Regions from separate parts of the Arthrobacter sp. P1_B11 genome, predicted to be linked through region 3. Evidence: riboswitches for the same ligand, from Rfam matches in the RefSeq annotation. Region 3 holds a riboswitch; each other region holds the start of a gene.
The links. A riboswitch is a leader RNA that binds a small molecule or an ion and turns the genes downstream of it on or off. The one in region 3 is predicted to bind cyclic di-AMP.
Positions count from the first base shown of each region.

Region 1 (4,201 bases), on a different contig from region 3:
GCTCTTCGGCCGCGTACACCCTTGTGACGGAACGGGCGACGTCCATTGCCGCTTTCATGGAGGTGGAATCCGGGGCCTGGCCCGAACCGGACGCAAGACCCGCAGCAAACCCGGCTATGAATGTGGTCAGCGGCGCCGCTGGCCGCACCACCGAGTGGGCGGCCACTCCGGCAAGCGACAGCACTTCATTGACATCCACCTGCACGTCTTCGAGCTCGAAGGCCCGAAGCAGCAGCCGGCACCACTCCTCAAGCGTTTCGTCCTGGCTTTTCATGCCTGCCTCCAAACTCAAACTGCGGCTGCGACGTTCCGGGCCGGGCTCATCGTCCCTGCCCTTCGACTCCTAATGCGGCGGCATCATCCCAGGTATCCACATCATCTGTGGAGCCGGCGGGGACGGTGACAGCCTGTACGTCAAGCCTAGCAAGGAGAGCGAAAACTGACCCGTGATCCAGGGTGTTCCGTGCGGCTGCATCGTCCACGGCGCGTTTTAGCGCAGCCGTGCTGTAAAAGCCGGCCAGCGGCTGGCGGCGTCCGTCTCCGGATGCGGCCATGACGCCATCTTTTCCCTGGGAGGCACGCGCGGCATCTCCGGGGGCCGCAGCCCGGAGAGCGTCCAGAAGAGCATGGACGGCATCTTGCGCGCGCGGCATGTCACACGCGAGGACCAGGGTCAGTGTTGCGGCCTGTGTCTCTGTGCCTTCCAGTCTTCCGGCGGTTCCAGCGTCCGGTGCCGGGTCCGGCCGCTGCAGCCGGTCCAGGCCTGCGGCGATCGCCGCAGCAGGCCCGGCGAAGGGCGGATCCTCGCGGCAGTTCAGCACGCCGGACGGAAGGTTCGTGTCCGGCCCCACCACCACAATCCGGCGGGCACCACGGGCAGCCGCGATGGACCGGCTAAGGAGGCTCTCGCCGTCGTATGTCAGCTCGGACTTGGGCGAGCCGCCAAGCCGCGAGGAGCGGCCGCCGGCAAGGATTATTGCGTCGAATTCCACATCCCCAGCGTAGTGCCGGGCAGGTTACGCGGCGGTCTCCGGAAGCAGGAACGGATCCCACGCCGGCGTGGGCTTCTCCAGTTCCTTGATCTGCCAGATGGTGCCTACGGGCGGCGCCGGGGCGAACCGCAGCTTCCAGCCCATTTCAGCAGGCGTGTGGTCTCCCTTGACGTTATTACAGCGGAGGCAGGCCGCCACGAGGTTCTCCCATGAATCGGCACCGCCCCGCGATTTTGGCTGGACATGGTCAATGGTGTGGGCTGCCTTGCCGCAGTAGGCACACCGGTGCCCGTCCCTGCGAAGGACGCCACGCCGGCTGACGGCGGTGATCATGTTGTAGCGCGGCCGGATGTAGCGGTTAAGGAGGATCACGGACGGGCGGCCCATGATGTCCTGCGGCCCGACGACAGGATCGTCGCCTTCGGCCACCACGCTAGCTTTTCCAGTGAGCACAAGGACCAGCGCCCGGCGGAAGGTCACAACCGCCAGCGGTTCATATCCAGCATTCAGAACGAGAGTGCGCATGCACATACCTCTTCACGGCCGCACCCGGCAGAGGCGCGAGGGCCGGCTGCCCTCTGCATGTCCGGGCTATGGATCGACACCACAAGAGTAAACACTCAAGGGGCGGATCGGCGAATCGACGGAATGCACTCTGACGCCGTGTCGGCATGGCAACCGGGCCTACGGGCATGCAAAAGGACCCCTGCCGCAGTGGCAGGGGTCCCTTTCTAAGCCTTGGTAGTCTTAGCCGCCGACGCGGATGAAGACCGGGCCGGAGCCGACGTTTACGCTGAACAGTGCGGTGGTTCCGCCGTTCCAGCCGCCGTGGACAGCCTGGCCGTTGCCGACGTAGACAGCGATGTGGGCCATGCCCATGCCGCCGTTTTCGTAGTAGGCAAGGTCGCCCGGCTGGGCTTCAGCAGCGCTGACGGTGCGGCCGAGGGACAGGTAGCCTGCCGGCCAGCCGTGGTAGTTGATGCCCACGGCGGCCAGGGAGTTGGTCGCCAGCGCGGTGCAGTCCTGTGAAACACCCAGCTGCGCGTAAGCAGCAGCGGCGATCGAAGCGCCCATGCCGCTTCCGGAAGCGGTCTTGGCGGCGGCAGGAGCGGCCGGAGCAGCCTCAACGGCAGCGGCGGTCTTTACTGCCGGAGCAGCCTCGACGGCGGGAGCAGCTTCCTGCACCTGAACGACGGGCTTGGGTGCCTCGACGACGGGAGCGGCCGTGGTGGAAACAGCCGGCTTCTCGTAGGAGATGGCGATGCTGGACGCAGCGGAAATGGTTGCCGGAGCAACGGACTGCACTTCCAGGGCGGAAACAGGAACCGATTCACGCTGAACGTTGGTCTCGGCAGCGTTTGCAGCGATACCGCTGGTCAGGACCAGGCCGGACGCGGCAGCGATAACTGCGGCCTGGCGGCCCATGCCACCGGCGTTGTCGCCGACAGCCTTGGCGATGACAGCCAGCGAGTTGGTCTTGGTGACCTCGGCGCGGTGGCGTGCAATGGTCGCACGTGTAGTCATAAGTTTCTCTCTTTCGTGTTCCACGGACCGCGGTAGCAGGACGTGGCTTAGCGACGCGCCGGCATCTTGGGGGTAAGCCGGCGCGTCCCGAACGGGATTTTTAGCGAAGGGTGAAGAAGGAGGACGTGCCCGTGGCGGACGCAGCGTGCAGGATCGTTCCATCCGAAGGGTTCAGGGCGCTGATCATCATGCCGTTGCCAACGTAGATGCCCACGTGGGCGCCGCCGTTCTGCATGACCAGGTCGCCCGGAGCGGGTGTCGAGGTGGGCTTCATTGCAGTCCAGGCGTTGACGCGGGGAATGCTGATGCCTGCCTGCGCGTAAACCCACTGGGTGAAGCCGGAGCAGTCCCAGCCGTTAGGAGTGGTGCCACCCCAGACGTACGGGTGGCCGATACCGGTGTAGGCAATGGCCGCCAGCCCTGACGTTGCGGCGGCGGAGCCTGCGGCATCCACCAGCTTGCTCGCCTTGGCAGTAACGGTTTCGGCAGTATCAGTCGCACCATTGGCCGCGTCGTCGCTGGACTGCGCGGCCAGAGTCTCGATGACCGGCGCTGCCTCGGTGGTGACGGCAGGACGCTCGAAGGAGACAGTTGCGGTTGGTGCGGCGGTCACAGCAAGCTGCGTGGCCTGGGATCCGGACTCCGTGGAGGCGGAAACACCGATGTTGGTGTCGGCTGCGTTAGCCGGCATGCCAATGCTCAGGATGAGCCCTGAAGCAGCTGCGATAACAGCTGCCTGGCGACCTACTGTGCCGGCATTGGCGCTTACTGCCTTGGACACTGAGTCCAACGGGTTCGTACGAACCGTTTGCGCACGGTGGCGCGCAGAATTGTGGCGTGAAGACACGAAGGTAGCCTCTCCCAATGCCTACGAGGTGAGCTGTCGGATTCGGATGGGAGTCACCCGGCCGCGCCGCTTCCTGGGAAGCTTTGCGACTTAACCCCAAGGCCTTCTTGCGAAGACCAAAATTGGTTCCCCCGCCCCTGCCAGACGATGTCATGCGAACGGACCTTGAGCGGTGGCAGAGTTAGGCAATCCACTCAAAGGCGTCAACTTCGGAAAAGTTGACGCGGTTTAGACGGTACAGCAGTTCGGAGCGAATGTCACATTCAGGTCACGGCATGTCACAAGAATGCGAGAGTTCTCCATCGGTTTTACTTAAAGCCAGCCCAGAGGGTCAACGACTTCTCCGTTGACCATCACCTCGAAGTGGAGGTGGCAGCCCGTCGAGGCGCCGGTGGTCCCGCTGAGAGCGATTACGTCACCGCGGTTGACCTTCTGGCCGACGCGGACACTCGAAGAGGACAGGTGGTTATACGTGGTCTCGAGGCCGTTGCCGTGGTTGATCACAACCCTGTTGCCGCCCCCGTAGGGGTGCCAACCGGCGAAGGTGACCGTGCCGCTGGCCGCGGCGAACACCTGGGTTCCGCACTCGGCGGCAAAGTCCTGGCCCCGGTGAAATTCCCCGGAGCCCCCGGTGATCGGGCTGACGCGGTATCCGAACGGAGACGATTTGACCATGGTGGTCAGGGGCGCACCAAGGCTGCCCGCCGAGGCGGCGCGGGTGATGCTGCCGGCCGACTGTGCACTGAGGAGCTGCTTGAGCTTGCTGTCCGGGTCACCCTGGGTGGAGACGGACGTTCGGCTGAAGTCGATCTTTGCGGCCGCCTCAGCGGACACCTGC
Region 1 covers NZ_JBFTZQ010000037.1:23,896-28,096, forward strand. The annotation lists gene AC1D14_RS20615 (DUF6457 domain-containing protein) at 1-274, opposite strand, end outside; gene mobA (molybdenum cofactor guanylyltransferase) at 321-992, opposite strand; gene AC1D14_RS20625 (HNH endonuclease) at 1,017-1,517, opposite strand; gene AC1D14_RS20630 (NlpC/P60 family protein) at 1,740-2,516, opposite strand; gene AC1D14_RS20635 (C40 family peptidase) at 2,617-3,207, opposite strand; cyclic di-AMP (ydaO/yuaA leader) riboswitch at 3,368-3,526, opposite strand; gene AC1D14_RS20640 (M23 family metallopeptidase) at 3,676-4,201, opposite strand, start outside.
Region 1: linked by a shared signal. The riboswitch ahead of AC1D14_RS20635 (C40 family peptidase) and the one ahead of AC1D14_RS07565 (C40 family peptidase) in region 3 are both predicted to bind cyclic di-AMP.

Region 2 (6,306 bases), on a different contig from region 3:
CGCGGCGCCGTTGGCAGCGGCAGCATTATTGCCCAGGCTGTAGACGCCCACTCCGGCACCGGCCGCCAGAACGGCGGCCGCACCGGCCACAAGCAGCCCCCGCTTCAGCGTCCACGGCTTGCCGGCGGAAGACGCCGCACCGGCAGTACCGGCCGACGGCGGCGCTCCCCATCCGGTGCCCCAGCCTGCGCACTTGCCAGTCGGCTCGGCCGAAGCGGCGGTGCCTGAGGACGCCGACGGCGGCGCTCCCCATCCGGCGCCCCAGCCCGGCGACGGCTCCGGAACGGGGGTTGTGGCAGGCACGGGTTCAGTGGCCGCCGCCGGCTGGGCCAGGGACACCGGTTCGGTGGCGGGATGAGACTGGGGTACGGGGCGGGCCTCGGGAACAGGTGGTTGCTGCTGTCCGCTCATAGCTATCTCCTTTGGGGTGCTGATTATGGCCCTTCCAGACTGGGAAGCCTTCCTGTGACTGGCCTGTGCAGGGCAAGAGCCATGCCTGTGATCTCGAAAAGCCCCTCTCCCCTGTCCAGCTCGCTACGCTGGGATTCACAGCCGGCGCACAGGAACCCCAAAGCGCCGGCTAAACCGCAGAACGGAGAGTTGTCCCATGGCCACTTCGCACTCCATGACCAACAACCTTCCCCAGCTCACCCATCCGGACGGCTCCCCCATCCGTGCCCTGGTGGTCGACGACGAACCCAGCCTGTCCGAGCTCATGAGCATGGGACTGCGCATGGCGGGCTGGTCCGTTGCCGTTGCGGCCGACGGCCCTGAGGCGGTCAAGCTCGCCAAGGAGTTCCGCCCGGACGTCCTCGTGTTGGATGTGATGCTTCCCGGCTTCGACGGCGTTGAGCTGCTCGGCAGGATCCGTGCCTTCGCACCGGAAGTGCCGGCGCTGTTCCTGACCGCCAAGGACGCAGTACAGGACCGCATCGCGGGCCTCGCTGCCGGCGGCGACGACTACGTCACCAAGCCCTTCAGCATGGAGGAAGTCCTGCTGCGCCTTCACCGCCTCGTGCAGCGCTCCGGCGTGGCGGCGATGGACTCTGCGGAACTCGTGGTGGGAGACCTGGTCCTGAACCTGGACACCCGTGAAGTCACCCGCGCCGGTGACGAACTCCAGCTCACGGCCACCCAGTTCGAGCTGCTGCGCTACCTCATGGAAAACCCCAAGCGGGTGGTGAGCAAGGCCCAGATCCTGGACCGTGTCTGGAACTACGACTTCGGGGGCCAGGCCAACATCGTCGAGCTCTACATCTCGTACCTGCGCAAAAAGGTGGATGCCGTGCACCCGCCGATGATCCACACGGTCCGCGGAGCGGGCTACGTCATCAAACCGGCAGACTAGGCCGTGACAAGCCTTTCCGGAGCCACCCGAACGCCGCGCCGCAGCGTGCTGAAGCCCGGCACCTGGCATCTCCGCACCCGGCTGGTCCTCGTTGCCATGGCGCTGCTCGTGGCCATCTGCGCCGCGGTGGGCCTGTTCAGCTACGCCAGCATGGACTCGTTCCTCACCCGCCAGCTCGACGATCAACTCACCGGCGCAGCTGACAGGGCCCGGGACTTTGGCCGTCCCCCGCTCGGCGGATCGGGCAATAAGCCCGATCCCCTCGAAGGCAGGGGCCAACGCGTCGGCACCATAGCAGCCAGGATCCAGGACGGCGAGGTCAGCAGTGCTGGTTTCCTGGCCGCCGATCTCACCCGCAAGACACTGTCGGCGGCAGACGACCAGGTTCTTTTGGGCCTGCGCCGCGACGGCGTCCCCGTTGACCGCACCCTGTCCACGGGGGCCTACCGGCTGGTTGCCGCCCAGTCGCCCTATGGCGACGTCATGGTGACCGGGCTTCCCCTCACCGAAAAGCAGAACACCCTGACGTCCCTTGTTGTGACCATCACCTTGGTGTCGCTGGGTGGCCTCGTCCTCATCGGCCTCGCCGGAACCGTGCTCATCCGCCGCACCATGAAGCCGCTCGAACAGCTCTCGGAGGTGGCCACGCAGGTTTCCCGCCTGCCCCTCGACGCCGGTGAGGTGGCACTCGCCGTCCGCGTCCCGCCGTCGAACGCCCACCCCGGAACGGAAGTGGGCAGCGTAGGCCATGCCCTCAACCTCATGCTGGACAACGTGTCCAATGCCCTCGAGGCGCGGCAGGAGAGCGAAATGAAGGTCCGCCAGTTCGTGGCCGACGCGTCGCACGAGCTCCGCACGCCGCTCACGGCCATCCGCGGCTACACCGAGCTGATGCGCATGACCGAGAAGTTCACGCCCGACGGCCAGCGCTCCCTCGCCCGCGTCCAGAGCCAGTCCGTGCGGATGACCACGCTGGTGGAGGACCTCCTGCTGCTCGCGCGGCTTGACGAGGGGCAACCGCTAAAGCTCAGCGACGTGGACCTCACGCAGCTGGTGATCGAGACAGTTAGCGATGAAAAGGTCATGGCGCCCGACCGCAACTGGCACCTCGAACTTCCCGAAGAGCCGGTAGTGGTGCGCGGCGACGCCTCACAGCTTCACCAGGTGCTGGTCAACCTGCTCTCCAACGCGCGCAAGCACACCGGGCCGGGCACCACGGTGGTCACCGGAGTCATGAGGTCCGCCGACGGCAGTGCAGTGATCACCGTGACGGACGACGGCGCGGGCATCCCCGCGGAGTTCGTGGACCGGGTCTTCGCGCGTTTTGCCCGCGCAGACGCGGCCCGGGCGACCCCCGTGCCGGCGGCGCCGGGCGCCCAGACGGCGGCCCCGTCCGGGCAGGCTTCCGCCGAAGGAACCAGCGGGCTGGGGCTTTCCATTGTGCAGTCGATCGTGGAAGCCCACGGCGGCACGGTGGAGGTCTCCTCACGGCCCGGCCGCACCGAATTCGCGGTCCGACTGCCTGCACAAGGCGACGCGCCGTCGTCGTGATCTCTGTTACCTAAATGTGACTTAAGCGTGAGCCTCCTGTACGGTCGATAGAGTGCGGCCACCACCAGGGCCGCATATCCGGATGGACGCCCAGCTCTGCCGCTTCCCGGATTCCGCTTGACCAGGCAGAGGCGGGGGAACCAGAGTCCCGGGCAATCCGCATCAAGCCCTTGGGGTGAAGCCGACACGTGAATCGCCGTGCGGCCGGATGACCTCATCCGAACCCGACAGCTAACTCCGCAGGTGTTGAGAGGCAATCCACCATGTCTGAATTCAAGGTACAAACGCGCCCTGATCGCGCTTCCACGCAGTCCCGGCAGAAGCTTTCACGCCACCGCGCCGAACCTGTCCGGCCCATGTCGGCCTGGGGCCGGCTCACTGCTGACATCCCGTCATTCGGCCGCCGCGCGGCCGTGGTGACCACGGCGTGTGCCGTGCTCATCGGTGTCGGTGCGGCCAGCCAGGCCGCCGAGCAGGCTGCCCCGGTAGCCAGCCCCGCAGCGGCCTCCGCCACGGCCGACGCGGCGTCAACGCTCAACTTCGACAAGACGCTGATCTCCGCCCTGCCGGCGCCGACATCAGCCGCTTTGGCCCCGCAGTCCGCCGCCAAGCCGGCCGCCGCCGCGAAGGCTCCCGCTGCCAAGGCCGCCCCGAAGGCAACGGCAGCCAAGCCCGCCGCTGCTCCGGCGAAGGCTGCTGCCGTGCCGGCTGCCAAGGTGGCCCCGGTCCGGGCTGCCGCTCCGGTGGCTAAGCCCGCTGCTCCTGCCGCGGTGGATGACCCCGCCGGCGCTCAGGCTTATGCAGCCAGCAAGCTGTCCTCCTTCGGCTGGGCCGCGGACCAGATGCAGTGCCTGCAGAGGCTCTGGACCAAGGAGTCCGAATGGCGCACCACCGCCACCAACGCGAGCAGCGGCGCCTACGGCGTGGTGCAGTCCCTGCCTGCCGAGAAAATGGCGAGCGCCGGACCGGACTACCGCACCAACTACCGCACGCAGATCAACTGGGGCCTGGACTACGTCAAGGAACGCTACGGCTCCCCCTGCAGCGCCCTGAACTTCCACCTCGCCAACAACTGGTACTAAGCCGCCAGTCGGTGGGAAGCGGAGCGCGCGTTTCTGCACCCCTTTGAGTTTTTCGACGGCCCCCGGATCCACGTGATCCGGGGGCCGTCGGCGTCCCTGCACGTGGGCGCGGCCGGGAAGCGGTGCAGAAATGCGGCGGCCGCCCTTCCAAGGGGCCAAAACTTCCACAGCCCCCGCACAGCTTCGCCCTAAAACCCTCATATGAGGCCCCGCCACTGTTGAAGCATGACCCTCACAGACCAGGCCTCAGGAACCCAGCCGCACCCTCCACTGCACCCCCAGCCGCCCGCGCGGGTCCACTCCGCGCCGTCTGACGGGCACAGCCCGGCCGTTGCCCGTGCACGGCATCTGCGGCGCTCACCCATCGACACCGCCGCCGCGGTTCCCGTGCTGGACGTGACCATCCCCGTCTACAACGAGGAACGCGACCTGGAGGAGTGCCTGCGCCGGCTGCATGCGCATCTCCGGGGCAGCTTCCCGCACCCGTTCCGCATCACCGTGGCGGACAACGCGAGCACGGACGACACCCTCAAGACCGCCGAGCGGGTGGCCAGGGAGCTGCGAGAAGTGTCAGTGGTGCACCTCGAGGAGAAGGGCCGCGGCAACGCCCTCCGCAAAGTGTGGCTGGCCTCGCCGTCACCCGTCCTGGCGTATATGGATGTGGACCTCTCTACCGACCTCGCGGCTCTGGGTCCCCTCCTGGCACCGCTGATTTCCGGGCACTCAGACCTCGCCATCGGCACGCGGCTGACACGCAATTCCAGGGTGGTCCGCGGGCCCAAGCGCGAGTTCATCTCCCGCAGCTACAACTTCCTGCTCCAGTCCGTGATGGGGGCGCACTTCAGCGATGCGCAGTGCGGTTTCAAAGCGATCCGGGCGGACATCGACCAACAGATCCTGCCGCACACCGTGGACAACGCCTGGTTCTTCGACACCGAGCTCCTGGTCCTGGCCGAAAAGTGCGGGCTCCGCGTCCACGAAGTTCCGGTGGACTGGACGGACGATCCGCATTCCAGTGTGGACATCGTCCAGACCGCCCTCGCGGATGTCCGCGGCATGGCCCGGCTCAGCAGGGACATGGTGTCCGGGCGCATTCCCGTCGCCGAGCTTCGCGGTGCGCTGGCCCGCGGCCCCCTTCCCGCGGCCTCCCGCAGCCAGGAACAGAGCCCCAGCGGCAGCCTGTTCGGCCAGCTGGTCCGCTTCGGTACCATCGGCGCAGCGTCCACCCTGGCCTACCTGCTGCTCTTCTTCCTGTGCCGCAATTTCATGGATCCGCAGCTCGCCAATTTCCTGGCCCTGCTCACCACGGCCGTGGCCAACACCGCGGCCAACCGGCGCTTCACCTTCGGCATCGCCGGCGGCAGCGACGTTGCGCGCCATCACTTTGAGGGTCTTCTGGTCTTCGGGATCGGTTGGGCCCTCACCTCCGGGGCGCTCGTCCTCGTCCATGGAAGCACGACGCCGGACCGCTGGCTTGAGCTGGTCACCGTCACCGCGGCCAACCTCGCCGCCACGGCGGTGAAGTTCCTGCTGTTCAGGCTATGGGTGTTCCGACGGCGGCAGTCGCCGCCGGTGCACCAGGCTTCCGCCGCCACAGACTCCAAGACCGCTGAAGAAGAGGCAAGCAAATGACCACCACAGTGAGCCGTGCAGAGCACCGCACGGAGGCCGAATCCGGCGCAGAACAGGAACGGGGCGTCTCCGGGCAGACGCCGGTGTCGCGTTCACGCCTTCATTCCCTGCTGACGGGAAACCAGTCCCGCTGGGTCCGACCGTCAGCCGCGCTGCTGCTGGCCTTCTCGGCGGTCCTGTATCTCTGGAACCTCGAAGCCACCGGATACGCCAACTCGTTCTATGCCGCGGCCATCCAGGCCGGCACCAAGGACTGGACCGCCTTAGTGTTCGGCTCCCTCGATGCCGGGAACGCGATCACCGTGGACAAGCCGCCGGCGGCACTCTGGATTCCTGCCCTGGCCGGGCGGATCTTCGGCTTCTCGCCGCTTAGCATGCTGGTGCCGCAGGCACTCATGGGTGTGGCCGCCGTCGGGCTTCTCTACCTGACCGTGAAACGTGTGTCCGGTCCGGCCGCCGGGCTGCTGGCCGGCGGTGCACTGGCCCTGACCCCCGTGGCCGCGCTGATGTTCAGGTTCAACAACCCGGACGCCCTGCTAACGCTGTGCCTGGTGCTGGCAGCATATTTCACCACCCGCGCCATCGAAAAGGCCGGCTGGAAGTGGCTGGCCGTGGCCGGTGCCGTGATCGGACTCGCGTTCCTGACCAAGATGCTGCAGGGCTTCCTGATTGTGCCCTGCCTCGCGCTGGCTT
Region 2 covers NZ_JBFTZQ010000025.1:9,160-15,465, forward strand. The annotation lists gene AC1D14_RS17345 (hypothetical protein) at 1-411, opposite strand, end outside; gene AC1D14_RS17350 (response regulator transcription factor) at 608-1,348, shown strand; gene AC1D14_RS17355 (HAMP domain-containing sensor histidine kinase) at 1,352-2,899, shown strand; cyclic di-AMP (ydaO/yuaA leader) riboswitch at 2,994-3,157, shown strand; gene AC1D14_RS17360 (aggregation-promoting factor C-terminal-like domain-containing protein) at 3,163-3,981, shown strand; gene AC1D14_RS17365 (bifunctional glycosyltransferase family 2/GtrA family protein) at 4,207-5,613, shown strand; gene AC1D14_RS17370 (glycosyltransferase family 39 protein) at 5,610-6,306, shown strand, end outside.
Region 2: linked by a shared signal. The riboswitch ahead of AC1D14_RS17360 (aggregation-promoting factor C-terminal-like domain-containing protein) and the one ahead of AC1D14_RS07565 (C40 family peptidase) in region 3 are both predicted to bind cyclic di-AMP.

Region 3 (6,306 bases):
CCTTCGCCCGGCTCGCCTTGGGCTGCGGCTGCCCACCCGGCGGGGTCCTCCCGTGTTCGCGCCCGCCGCCTAGAGCCAGCCCCTTTCATCCACGGACAGGGGCCGACGGCGGCGCTTCGCCGCTGTCCCGGGCCGCCGCACCGGCCGCCCGTTCCTGATCCGTTTTTACTTGTGAAAGGCACTCCCGCCATGAAGACCTCCGTTCGCCGTACCCTCAAGACTGCTGCCGCCACCACCATGGCCGCAGGACTCCTGGCCGCCAGCGCCGCCGCCGCCACAGCGCACGTCACCGTCGATCCGTCCGCGACCGCCGAGGGCGGATTCACCAAGCTGACCTTCAGCGTCCCGAACGAGTCCCCCACCGCCAAGACCAACCGGCTCGAGGTCAAGCTCCCCACAGATACGCCGCTGACCTCGGTGTCGGTCAAGCCCATGGACGGCTGGAAGGCCCAGGTCATCACCGCCAGCCTGCCCAAACCGGTGAAGGTGGACGGGGCCACCATAACCAAGGCACCCTCAAGCGTCGTCTGGACTGCCGACACTGCACACCAGATCGGGCAGAACGAATTCCAGACCTTCACCCTTTCCGTGGGCAGGCTTCCCGGCGCCGGAACCACCGTGACCTTGCCTGCCGTGCAGGGCTACACCGACGGGACCACCGTCAACTGGTCCGACAAGGCAGAGGCCGCACACGATCACACCGCGACGGCCTCCTCAACGCCGGCGACAGAGGAGCAAGAGTCCCACCCGGCGCCGTCCTTTGTCACGACAGCAGGCGAAACGGCTGAGACGGCACATTCAGCCACCGAGGCCTCGTCAACGACTCCTGCCGCGGCAACATCGTCCAACGGCGGCGACGTCGCCGGCTGGGTCGGACTCGCCGCCGGACTGATCGGCCTCGCCGCCGGCGGGACCGCCCTGGCCCGCACGCGGACTGCCAGGACCAGCTGACCCGCTGACCCGCGCCGGCGCTGCCCGCCGGCAATCGCTTCAACGAAACCGCCGCTGGCCTCGCCGGCGGCGGTTTCGCTTCCAGAAAGCGGTTCACCGCTGCACCTAAAGTCCGAGCAGCTCCTGCACGAGTTCCCGGCATTTCCGGTAGGACGAGGCCTTCGGGTCGATCAGCGCGAAGTGGTCGCCCGGGACTTTCACCACCTGGACCGGTGCCCCCGCGGCTCGGGCCGCCGCGGCATAGGCTTCGGACTGGCTCATCGGAACGGTGTCGTCGTCAAGGCCATGGACCGCGTAGACCGGCACGTCCAGCGGAACCGCGCTCATGGGGTCCGCATATTTGTGGCGCTTGGGATACTTTCCGGCCGAGCCGCCCATCAGGTTGGTCACAGCCCCGTTGCTGAGATCAAGCCAGTCGGCCTGGGCGAGGTTGAGCAGCCCGGACTGGCTGACCACTCCCGTCAGATGCACGGCCTCGCCATTGAGGTTCCGCAGGACCTGCCGGTCAGCGTCCGGGGTGCCAAGTCCTGCCAGCCGGTCCCGGCCGGCGGCCCAGACGGCGAGGTGGCCGCCGGCGGAGTGCCCCAGCGCCACCACGCGGCCAAGGTCAAGTCCGTGCTCGTCCGCGATTCCGCGGAGTTTGTCGATCCCCGCCAGCACGTCCTCGAAGGTGTGGGGCCAGCCGCCGCCGTTGCCTGCCCGGCGGTATTCCAGGTTCCAGGCCGCCATCCCGTGGGCCGCAAGGTCCTTGGCCAGTGGCTCGCCCAGCTCGGCACCGTACTGCGAGCGCCAGTAGCCGCCATGGATGACCACCACCACGCCGCGGAATGCCGGACGCCTGGGGTTCCGGGACGAGGACGGCGGCGGCGTTTCCGGCAGGAAGAGCTCGCCCCATTGGCTGGGGTGGTCACCGTACTGGTACTTCTGCCGCTTCACTGCATCCTCCTTGGGTCCCGGTGGGCAGGAGGCGACCAGCGCCTCCGGCGTCACCACTGCCGCGGTGCCCGGCAGTCCATGGGAAAGCGGGGTCCGACGGCGCACATCAGCCATGTGCCGAGCCTACAGTGACGCCGCTCCCGGCGCGCGGAAGGGTGAGCCGCCCGGCCGTCCGCGCGTTGAAGACCGCCGACAACCTGACCGACGACGGCAGCAGCGGGTGGTGTCACACCTGCGACTGTCGCACGCCCTTGATAGTTTGGGAGCATGGCAAGCAACTGGGATCGCCTGGACGTCAGTCAGCGCGACTCCGTGCAGGAAAACGTGGAACTCTATGAGCGCGTCCGGCCTGCCCTGAAGCTTGTCACCCGCGAGGTCCTGCTGACTCTCCGGACCATGCTTAAGGACACCGAGGTCACGCCGCTGTTCGTCACCGGCCGCACCAAGACCGTGGAGTCCTTCCGGGAAAAAATCTCGCGGACTGAGGAGTCCCTGGAGCCGGATGGCCCGAGGGTGCTGAAGTTCCCCGATCCGTTCCGCACGCTCAATGACATGGTGGGCGTCCGCGTCATCACCAAGCTGCCCACGGAAAACGCCGTGGTGGCCAACCTCATCAAACGGCAGCGCCAGCTGTTCGACTGCCGCGGCGACCGCGAGAAGGACATCGGCTCCATTGAGTCCGGGACCTACGGCTACTCCAGCCGCCACCTGATCCTGCGGACCATCCAGAACGAGGCCGTCAAGGAGTACCAGCACGTCTTAAACTCCGAAGCACAGCCCAACGGCAGCTACTTCTTCGAATGCCAGATCCGCACGGTGTTTGCGCACGCGTGGAGCGAGATCGAGCATGACATCCGCTTCAAGGCCGAGGACCCCCGGGCATGGACTCCGCATTTCGACCGCCAGTTCACGGCCACGGCCGCCATGCTGGAAACCGTCGAGAGCGCCTTCGCGGACCTGCATGAACGCTACGAGGAGGTCCGCGGCTACTGGGATCTGGAGGGTGAGGGCGCGGCGCAGCTCACGCCCAACCGCATCCGCGACGTCTGGCGTACGCTGCTGCCGCACGTAGACCGAAAAGTGGATGACGACTGGGGCTGGGCCGCCGAACTCATGGCAGCCCACGGCCTGAACCAGACGGTCCAGCTCGCCGGCCTCCTCAGCGCCAACCGCATCACTGAGGTCCGCAAGGCCCTGGACCACCGCTACTCCCCCGGCCCGGACCGGCTGCTGGATGACCTCCTCCTCTGGCAGTACGGCACCAAACACATTGACCTCACTGCAGAGGCGCCCGACGCCGTTCCACACCCGCGGCGCGACAGCCTCCTGCGGCGGCTGAAACAGATCGAGCGCTACCGCCAGACCAAGAAGTAGGGACCCATGAAACCCGAACAGCTCCAGTCCGTCCGGGCAACACTCCGCTCCCCGCGCCGCCTCAAAACCGAGGCGCTGGCAGGCCTCGTGGTGGCCCTCGCCCTGATCCCTGAGGCCATCGCCTTCTCGGTGATCGCCGGGGTGGATCCCCGGATCGGCCTGTTCGCCTCCTTCACCATGGCCGTGACCATCTCCTTCGTGGGCGGCCGGCCCGCCATGATCTCGGCAGCCACGGGTGCCGTGGCCCTGGTGATCGCCCCGCTGATGCGAAGCCACGGGCTGGACTACCTGATTTCCGCAGTGATCCTGGCCGGCGTGTTCCAGATCCTGCTGGCTGCCCTCGGCGTCACACGGCTCATGCGCTTCATCCCCCGCTCCGTGATGGTGGGGTTCGTCAACGCGCTGGCCATCCTCGTATTCATGGCCCAGCTGCCTGAACTCATCGGTGTCCCGTGGCTCGTTTATCCGCTGGTGGCAGCGGGGCTTCTGATCGTCGTCGGCCTTCCCCGAATCACGACGGCGGTGCCGTCGCCGCTGGTGGCGATCGTGCTGCTCACCGTCGTCACCGTCCTTACCGGCATCGAAGTCCCCGCCGTCCAGGACAAGGGGCAGCTGCCGGAAAGCCTCCCCTCGGTATTCATCCCCAACGTTCCCCTGACCTGGGAGACGCTCCAGGTGGTCGCGCCCTTTGCACTGTCCATGGCGCTCGTGGGACTGCTGGAATCACTCATGACAGCCAAGTTCGTGGATGACATCACGGACACTCGCTCCAACAAGACCCGTGAATCCTGGGGGCAGGGCGTGGCTAACATCCTCACCGGTTTCCTGGGCGGCATGGGCGGCTGTGCCGTGATCGGCCAGACCATGATCAACGTGAAGAGCTCCGGTGCGCGGAGCCGGATCTCCACCTTCCTGGCCGGCGTCTTCCTGCTGGTGCTGGTGGTGGTGTTGGGCGACGTCGTGGGGCTGATCCCCATGGCCGCCCTGGTGGCCGTCATGATTTTCGTTTCGGCTATCACCTTCGACTGGCACTCGGTGGCTCCGAAGACCCTGAAGCGCATGCCGAGGTCCGAGACCGCTGTCATGGTGATTACCGTGGCCACCGTGGTGGCGACGCACAACCTGGCGATCGGCGTCGGCGTCGGGGTGCTCGCGGCGATGGCCATGTTCGCCCGGCGCGTGGCCCACTTCGCCACCGTTGAACGGACCGAGGTGGAGCTGAACGGCAGGACCGTGGCCACGTACACCGTAGACGGCGAACTGTTCTTCGCCTCCTCCAACGACCTCTACACGCAGTTCGACTACGCCCAGGACGCCGAGCCGCGCATCTCCGGAGTGGTCATCGACCTGCACGCCTCGCACCTCTGGGACGCCTCCACCGTCGCCGTACTGGACGCGGTGACGGAGAAGTACCGGCGCCACGGCCGGGAGGTTGAGCTGATCGGCCTGAACTCTGCCAGCATCCAGATGCGCGAAAGGCTGGCCGGTAAACTCAACGCCGGGCACTAATGCATACAGCCCAAAAATCCCGCACATAACAGCGTGTCGTTACCTTAATGTGACTTTCGGCGTTCGCTCGCGTACCGTTGAAACCGTGCCTTCCTCACCGAGGAGGGCGCTCCCGCGCTGATTGCCTAACTCTGCCGCAGCCCGGGATCCTCTCGAAGACCATGTCCGGCAGAGACGGGGAAACCAATTTTCGGCCTGTTTCTACGGGCCTTGGGGTGAAGCCGCACAGTTCCTGATTCCGTTCAGGCGCGCGGCCGGGTGTCTCCCATCCGAATCCGACAGCTCACCTCGCAGGCATCGGGAGAGGCTCCTTCATGTCGTCACGCACTACCCCTGCCCGCCGCACAGCGGCCAGCCGTTCAAACCGCTTCGCTTCCGTCTCCCGCGCTGTCACGGCCAACGCCGGAGGACTGGGACGCCAGGCCGCCGTCATCCTCGCAGCATCGGGACTTGCCTTCACCGGCAGCATGGCAGCGAACGCCGCCAGCGCCCCGGCCCAGAAGAACGCGGCCCCGGCCGCGGCCCCCGAAGCCGTCAGCCACGTACAAGCGCCGCTGAGCGCGGACGCCAGCGTCAAGATCGACTTCGAGCGCCCCGCCGTGAAGTCCACCCCGGCACCCGTGGTGGAAGCGCCCGTGATTGAAGCACCGGCCCCCGCAACCCCCGCTGCTGCCCCGGCACCTGCTGCCGCTCCGATTGCTGCACCTGTTGCCGCTCCGGCACCGAAAATCGCGCCGGCTCCGAAGATCACCGTCCAGGCCGCCCCGGCCCCCGCAAAGGCTCCTGCTCACGCAGCAGCAGCCGGCAGCGTGAACGCCTCGATGGTCTCGGCGGCCTACGCACAGCTGGGGATCACCCAGGACTGCACCGCGATGGTGGAGAAGGCCCTGGGCGCTTCCGGCATTCCGGTGGGCGACCTCGCTCCGATGCAGTTCATGAACTACGGATCCGTCGTCTCCACCCCCCAGCCCGGAGACATGGTTGTGCAGTCCGGCCACGTGGGAATCTTCGTCGGCGGAGGCAAGGTCCTCAGCGGCGGCATGAACGGTGTCAACGAGACCGTGGTGCACCCGCTGTCCTGGCTGACAGCCACGGGTCCGGTCACCTTCGTGCGAGCCCACGCCTAACAGCCCGCATTCGCTGTGCGCATCACCGCGCACTCCAGCCGCGCGCTGCAACGAGCCGCGCGCTGGAACGAGCCGCGCGCTGGAACGAGCCGCGCGCTGGAACGAGCCGGTGTTCCGCTGCCTTGGGGGCAGCGGTGCACCGGCTCTTTCGTGCTCGGCGGGCCCGCCCCACTTAGCCCTGCACGCTGCGGTTGCGCCCCCGGGACTTTGCCTCGTACAGCGCGGCATCGGCGGCGGCGATCGGCTGGTCCAGGCTTGCCGTTCCGGCTTCGATCAGCGCGATGCCGTAACTGACCGTGGGCATCCTGGGCACATCGGGCAGGGCGCCGTCGGCGAGCCGACGGCTGATCTCCGCCGTGATGGTCTCGGCGCGGTAGGGGCTTGCCCCCGGTACCACCAGGATGAACTC
Region 3 covers NZ_JBFTZQ010000007.1:87,719-94,024, reverse strand. The annotation lists gene AC1D14_RS07590 (hypothetical protein) at 1-73, shown strand, start outside; gene AC1D14_RS07585 (YcnI family copper-binding membrane protein) at 190-951, shown strand; gene AC1D14_RS07580 (alpha/beta hydrolase) at 1,057-1,887, opposite strand; gene AC1D14_RS07575 (GTP pyrophosphokinase) at 2,155-3,261, shown strand; gene AC1D14_RS07570 (SulP family inorganic anion transporter) at 3,268-4,770, shown strand; cyclic di-AMP (ydaO/yuaA leader) riboswitch at 4,893-5,081, shown strand; gene AC1D14_RS07565 (C40 family peptidase) at 5,085-5,897, shown strand; gene AC1D14_RS07560 (GGDEF domain-containing protein) at 6,070-6,306, opposite strand, start outside.